One region of the Comamonas sp. SY3 genome, then DNA from elsewhere that is predicted to be linked to it. Evidence: riboswitches for the same ligand, from Rfam matches in the RefSeq annotation. Region 1 holds a riboswitch; the other holds the start of a gene.

Region 1 (3,426 bases):
GTTCACGATGATGAGGCGCTTTTTCTCCTCGGCCACCTTGGCCATCGCCAGGCCGGTGATGGAGGTGGTTCCGCCCACCAGCATCTGCATATCGCGCTGGTCGAACCATTCGCGGGCCTTCGATGCGGCCAGGTCGGCCTTGTTCTGGTGGTCGGCCACCATCAGCTCCACCGGCTTGCCCAGCAGCTTGCCGCCAAAGTCGTCAATCGCCATCTGCAAGGCCAGGGCCCCGCCCTTGCCATCGACATCGGCGTAGACGCTGGACATGTCGGTGATGAAGCCGATCCGCACCTTGTCTTGCGCCAGCGCGCCTTGGCTAAGCAGGGCCAGCACGCAGCCAGCGGCAGCGGCCGCAATCGCTCGTCGCCGGTGCGGCCGGGCAGAACGCAAAGAGGGCATTGCAGGAACTTGCATCGGGAGGTCTCCTTGTTCAAATGGACATGCGTACAGCGTGACGGCCAGGTGCGGCGCACCGGTGGGCGGCTGCGCCCCGATGGTTGCAGGCTGCTTCGCGCGCGCCTACTGGGGTAAGCACCAGAGCGCGGCAAAAACGCCTCTGCAGGCGCGGCACGAACCGGCTATACTGCTCGCAGCTCCGGGGTGTGCGAAAGCGCTGAGATGCGAAAGGCAGTTGCAAGACTGCTGATTAGCGAACCCGACGAACTTGATCCGGTTCATGCCGGCGGAAGAAGAGCGGGACCCTGAAAGCACAGCGGTGGAAGGCAGGCAGCGTTGCATGGCACGCGCTTGCAGCCCTCCGCCACGCACACCCCAGGCGCCTCGCGCACTGGGGTTTTGTCTTTTTTGGGGACGGCACCTGTCAGCGCGCAACAGGTGCCGCCATGGCCACCCCACAGCGGCCCTGGCGCAACGCACAGTACGGCCGGGCCGGGGTGCAGTCGATGGGCGTGTTGCGGCCAGGCAGCCATGCCTGGCGTGTTGCAACAGAGCAGGGCCGGCACGTCCCGGAGCGTTCGATGAAATCAACCGCTTTGAGGAGACTGCCATGAACGCCCCTGAGTCCCTGTTCATCCCCGCCACCGGTGATGCCCCCGATGCCGCCCGCTTTAGCGAACTGCTGGCCCGATCGCGCCAGCCTTTTCCTGCGTCGACCAAATCCTACCTGCCCGGTGCCATCCACCCGCAGCTGCAGGTGCCGGTGCGCGATATTGCACTGACCAACGGCGAGCAGGTCAGCGTCTACGACACCTCCGGCCCCTATACCGACCCGGCCGTGGCCATCGATGTGCGCCAGGGCCTGCCCGCGCTGCGCGCCGAATGGATTGCCGCGCGCGCTGACAGCGAATACTACGTGGGGCGCCCGCGTGTGGCCCTCGACGATGGCGGCAAGCGCGGCGAAGAAGACCTGCGCGTGGCCCAACTGCGTGCCGAGGCCGCCGCACTGCAGCGCCAGCCGCGCCGCGCCAAGAGCGGCGCCAACGTGACCCAGATGCACTATGCACGCAAGGGCATCATCACCCCCGAGATGGAATACGTCGCGCTGCGCGAGAACGGCCGCCGCGAATGGATGGCCGAGTACCAGCGCGATGCCGCGCGCGAAGCCCGCCTGGCGGGCAACAGCCTGGGCGCGGCGATCCCCAAGATCATCACGCCGGAGTTTGTGCGCGACGAGGTGGCGCGGGGCCGGGCCATCATCCCGGCCAACATCAACCACCCCGAGATCGAGCCGATGGCCATTGGCCGCAACTTCAAGGTCAAGATCAATGCCAACATCGGCAACTCGGCGGTGACCTCCAGCATCGAGGAAGAGGTCGAGAAACTGGTCTGGGCCATCCGCTGGGGGGCCGACAATGTGATGGACCTGTCTACCGGCAAGAACATCCACACCACGCGCGACTGGATCGTGCGCAATTCGCCAGTGCCGATTGGCACCGTGCCGATCTACCAGGCGCTGGAGAAGGTGGGCGGCATTGCCGAGGACCTGACCTGGGAGATCTTCCGCGACACGCTGGTGGAGCAGGCCGAGCAGGGCGTGGACTATTTCACGATCCATGCCGGCGTGCGCCTGGCCTATATCCACCTGACGGCCCAGCGCCGCACCGGCATTGTCTCGCGCGGCGGCTCCATCATGGCCAAGTGGTGCATGGCCCACCACCGCGAGAGCTTTCTCTACGAGCATTTCGAAGACATCTGCGACATCATGAAGCAGTACGACGTGAGCTTTTCGCTGGGCGATGGCCTGCGCCCGGGCTGCGCCTCGGACGCCAATGACGAAGCGCAGTTTGCCGAGCTGGCGACGCTGGGCGAGCTGACCCAGCTGGCCTGGAAGCACGATGTGCAGACCATGATCGAAGGCCCGGGCCATGTGCCGATGCACATGATCCAGGCGAACATGACCGAGCAGCTCAAGCACTGCCACGAGGCGCCGTTCTACACCCTGGGCCCGCTGACCATCGACATCGCGCCGGGCTACGACCATATCGCCAGTGCCATTGGTGCGGCCATGATCGGCTGGTTTGGCACCGCCATGCTCTGCTATGTGACGCCGAAGGAGCATCTGGGCCTGCCCGACCGCGATGACGTCAAGCAAGGCATCATTGCCTACAAGATTGCCGCGCATGCGGCCGATGTGGCCAAGGGCCACCCCGGAGCGCGCGCGCGTGACGATGCATTGAGCCAGGCGCGTTTCGATTTCCGCTGGGAGGACCAGTTCAACCTGGGGCTGGACCCGGACACGGCCCGCGCCTTCCATGACGAAACCCTGCCCAAGGACAGTGCCAAGGTGGCGCATTTCTGCTCCATGTGCGGTCCCAAGTTCTGCTCGATGAAGATCACGCAGGAGGTGCGCGAGTTCGCCAAGCACCAGGGCGTGGCCGAGGAGCAGGGCATTGCGTTGGGCATGCAGGCGAAGGCCGAGGAGTTCAACCGGGCAGGGGGTGATTTCTACATCCCGATCGCCAGCGACACCACGGCCAGGTAAGGGCAGGCAGCGCTTGACGCACAATGCGGCCGCCACCCGGCGGCCGCATTGGCGCGTCGGTGTCAGCGATGTTTGCTGCGCTGCACTAAACTTCGGGCTGCAATGTGTCAGCCCCGTTCCACGCCAGAAAGCCCTTTGCCATGAACGTTACGCAAGCCATGAAAGAGCGCCGCTCCGTGCGCGCCTTTTTGCCCAAAGCACCGTCTGCCCAGGCAGTCCACAGCCTGATTGCCGACGCGGCGCAGGCGGCATCGGGCGGTAATCTGCAGCCCTGGCGGGTGGTGGCGCTGGCGGGCCATGCCTTGCAGGAGCTGACCGATGCGATCGCGGATGCGCAGCCGCTGCCCGAGGGCGGCAACAACTACACCTACCCGCCCAATCTCTGGGAGCCGTACCGCACGCGCCGCTTCAAGAATGGCGAGGACCTGTACAAGACCATCGACATTCCGCGCGAGGACAAGGCCGCGCGCCTGGAGCAGCTGGCC
Region 2 (3,426 bases), on a different contig from region 1:
TTACCGGCAACTGCTGGCGCAGTGCGGCCAGCGTCTGGTTGCTGCCATAGGCCATCACGGTATCGGCCTGGGCGTAGAGCACTTGCGCGCCATCGGCGCTGTCGCCCGTCTGCGCGCCGCCGGGCCACCAGACCACCGCCAGGCAGTCGGCCAGGGGTGGATGCACTTCGGCCAGCAAACGCGCAAACCAGCCGGCAAACAGCGGCTCGGCACTGGCCAGCTTGCCAATGCTGGGCGCTTTGACGAGCAGGCCGCAGACCAGGCTCCACAGCGACAGCGCCGGCACATTGCCGGCCCAGCTGTGCAGCAGCAGGCCCGGGCCATGGGCGCGCACCGCCCCGCCTTTGACGGCGGGCACAAAGCCATCGAGCACAGCAGGGTTGGCAAAATCCTCGCCGGCAAAGCGCCACAGCTGGGGCGCCCGAAAAGTCTTGAACAGGCCGTTGAGCCCCAGACGCACCATTGCCGCGTCATAGCCGCAGACCAGCGGCAGGCAGGCATCGATCTGGCGGCGATAGGGGTCGGCCGGGTCCAGCAGGCGGGCCATCGCGCGGTCAATGGCGGCGACGATCTCGGCCAGCGGCATTGGCTGCAGCTGGCGCTGCGCGGCCGCTCGCACCCGCGCGGTCAGCGCCTGCATCTGCGCGCCGCTGAGCACTGGCACCTCGACCTCCAGGTGGGCGCCCGCGCGCTCAAACACCAGCACCTGCCAGCGCACCTGGTTGTCATCCAGGCCAGGCAGGTAGCCGGCCCGCATGCGCTCGGCCATGCGCTCAAGCGCTTGTGCCTGCATCATGCGCGCGCCGCTTGCACAAACTCATCAACGGCCAGGGAGCAGCCCTTGGCGGCAGCCCCTTCGGCCCGGCCCAGCAGCAAAAAGCCGCCCTCGGCCCACTGGCCCACATCCTCGGTCAGGATGGTGCTGACCGCGTTGTAGTTGGCCAGGTCGCAGTGCACCAGAATGCCGCGCTCACCCGGCGCCACACTGCGGCCGCTGACGGGCTCGACCAGGCGCGAGCGAATCCAGTGCGGTCCGGACTTGACCGAAGGCAAGCGGGCATTGCCGTTGTCATAGAACTGGGTGCTCAGCTCGGTCATGCCATACATGTTGATGCACAGCGCGGGCGGCACACCCAGCAGCTCGGTCAGGCCGGCATAAAAATCGGCCAACGGCAGATCGCGCGACTGGCCCTTGTAGCCGCCGGTGTCCAAAATGCGGCTGCCCACCGGCAGCTGAAAGCGGCGGCCCTGGGCGCGCAGCGCATCCATCACATGCACGAGGCTGAAGCTCGCGCCCAGCAGCGCATAGGGCTGGCCGGTGCGCTCGGCCGCTTCCAGCACGGCGCAGAGCCCGTCCATATCCAGGCCCTCCGGCCCCAGAAAATAGCGGCTCTCCGGCGTACCAAAGCTCGACTTGGCCAGCGCCAGGTAATGCGCCAGCGACGAGTTGGGCATGGCCACTTCATCGGGGAACAGGATGCCCATCGGCATGCGCGCCGTGCCCTGCATGAAGCGGGTGGCGAAGTGCCGCTGCATCGACAGGTCATACACCTGCAACGCCGGATGAAAATGCCGGCCCCGCGCGGCGCGGCCGGTGGTGCCGCTGGTCATGAAGACGCGTTCGGCCTGCGATGGCGGCTCGCTGCGCAGCTCCAGCGCCTTGAAGGCATCGATGGGCACGGCCGGGATATCGCTCCAGGTCTTGACCGTGCGCGGGCTGGCGCCACGGCGCTGGCAAAAGCTGCGGAACGGCGTATTCGATGCGTATTGGTAGGCAAAAAGGCGCAGCGCGAGCTGGTCAAACTGGTCATCGGTGCAGCCATCCATTGCGATGAATGCAAGCAGGTCTGCGACCAGCGTATCGGCCTTGTCCATGGAATTCCTTCGAGAGCGGTGACGTCATGCTCCGAAGGCTCCCCCCATGCGCGCAACGCGGCCCATAGCAGGGAACTGGCTCTTCTTCCGCCGGAATGACCCGGTTCAAGTTCTCGGGTGTAGATCTCAGCACTGGCGTGCACCCCGGAGCAGGCGCCATCTTAACCGAGCACCACAGGCACGAGGCCGAGCTGGCGTCAAGCCAGGGTCTGCGCCACGGTCAATCCCACGACCTCCGCCAACCCCACATCAGGGAAAACACCAGGGCCACCGCGATGGTGCATGCGCGTCCTTCCACCAGTCGCACATGCACCAGGCCAAGGCATTTCCTGCCGATTCCTGCACCATATCCAGGCGGCGCGGCATCCACGTAACCCATTGTGGTGCCTTGCAAATTTTCTGCAGCAGATCAAAGCAGCCATGCTGGAAATCACCTAGTCCGGCACCCTTTTCTTCTGCGATTCAGTCTGTTAACTTATGTCCTGTCGACAGACGACTATCGCTAGACGACATAAATCCAACGAGGACAACAATGCTTGCAATGGCTGATGCCGACGTCCAATCCGGCTACGACAAATCGCATACCGAAAGCGAACAGCGGGTTCGCGAAGACCTGGCCGCCGCCTATCGCCTGATGGCCCATTTCGGGATGGACGACAGCATCTACACGCACATCTCGGCGCGGGTGCCGGGCCGTACTGACCAGTTCCTCATCAACCCCTTTGGCACCCTGTTCAAGGACATCACGGCCAGCTCGCTGGTCAAGATCGATGCCGAGGGCCGCATCGTGGAAGACACGCCCTACCAGGTGAACCCGGCCGGCTTTGTGATCCACAGCGCCGTGCATGCCGCGCGGCACGACGCCGCCTGTGTCGTGCACTCCCACACCGAAGCGGGCGTGGCCGTCTCCTCGCTGCAATGTGGTCTGCAGCCTAGCAACCAATGGGCACTGCAGTTCTACAACCGCGTCGTCTACCACACCTTCGAAGGCATCGCGCTGGATCTGCATGAGCGCGAGCGCCTGGTCGCCGACCTGGGCAGCACGGCCAAGGCGATGGTGCTGCGCAACCACGGCCTGCTCACCTTGGGCAACAGCGTCGCCGAGGCCTTCATCCTGATGCTGAACCTGGACCGCGCCTGCCGTGTGCAGCTGGCCATCCAGTCCAGCGGCCAGGCCATCAACCCCGTGCCGCCCGAGGTGTGCGAGCTGACCGCACGCCAGTACGAAAGCGGCGACACCGATGTGATGCCCGGCCAGCCCAAGCGCGCCGACCCGCATGAGCGCGAATGGCAGGGCCTGCTGGGCTTTTTGCAGCCCCCGGGCCGCAGCCACTACCGCGACTGACCAGCGCGACGGACCTGCGACTGACGCCCCCGACCCTTGCATGCCGCCGCCTTTGCGGCCCCTCCGCCGCAACCCCACCGGGCCAGGCACCCCTCGATACCAAGACAGGAAGCAACCATGATCAATCGGCGTGAACTCATCTCCTACAGCCTGGCAGGAGCCGGCCTCAGCATCGCGGGCGTGCCCATGGCGGCCCTGGCACAGCA

The links. A riboswitch is a leader RNA that binds a small molecule or an ion and turns the genes downstream of it on or off. The one in region 1 is predicted to bind thiamine pyrophosphate.
Region 2: another riboswitch for thiamine pyrophosphate. It lies ahead of ACCQ08_RS13550 (long-chain fatty acid--CoA ligase); the one in region 1 lies ahead of thiC (phosphomethylpyrimidine synthase ThiC).

Annotation. Positions count from the first base shown of each region.
Region 1 is NZ_JBGTYN010000001.1:330,791-334,216, reverse strand. It holds gene ACCQ08_RS01425 (ABC transporter substrate-binding protein) at 1-399, opposite strand, end outside; TPP riboswitch at 587-708, shown strand; gene thiC (phosphomethylpyrimidine synthase ThiC) at 1,007-2,941, shown strand; gene ACCQ08_RS01415 (nitroreductase) at 3,082-3,426, shown strand, end outside.
Region 2 is NZ_JBGTYN010000009.1:63,788-67,213, reverse strand. It holds gene ACCQ08_RS13555 (acyl-CoA reductase) at 1-796, opposite strand, end outside; gene ACCQ08_RS13550 (long-chain fatty acid--CoA ligase) at 793-1,875, opposite strand; TPP riboswitch at 1,941-2,032, opposite strand; gene ACCQ08_RS13545 (class II aldolase/adducin family protein) at 2,408-3,220, shown strand; gene ACCQ08_RS13540 (ABC transporter substrate-binding protein) at 3,341-3,426, shown strand, end outside.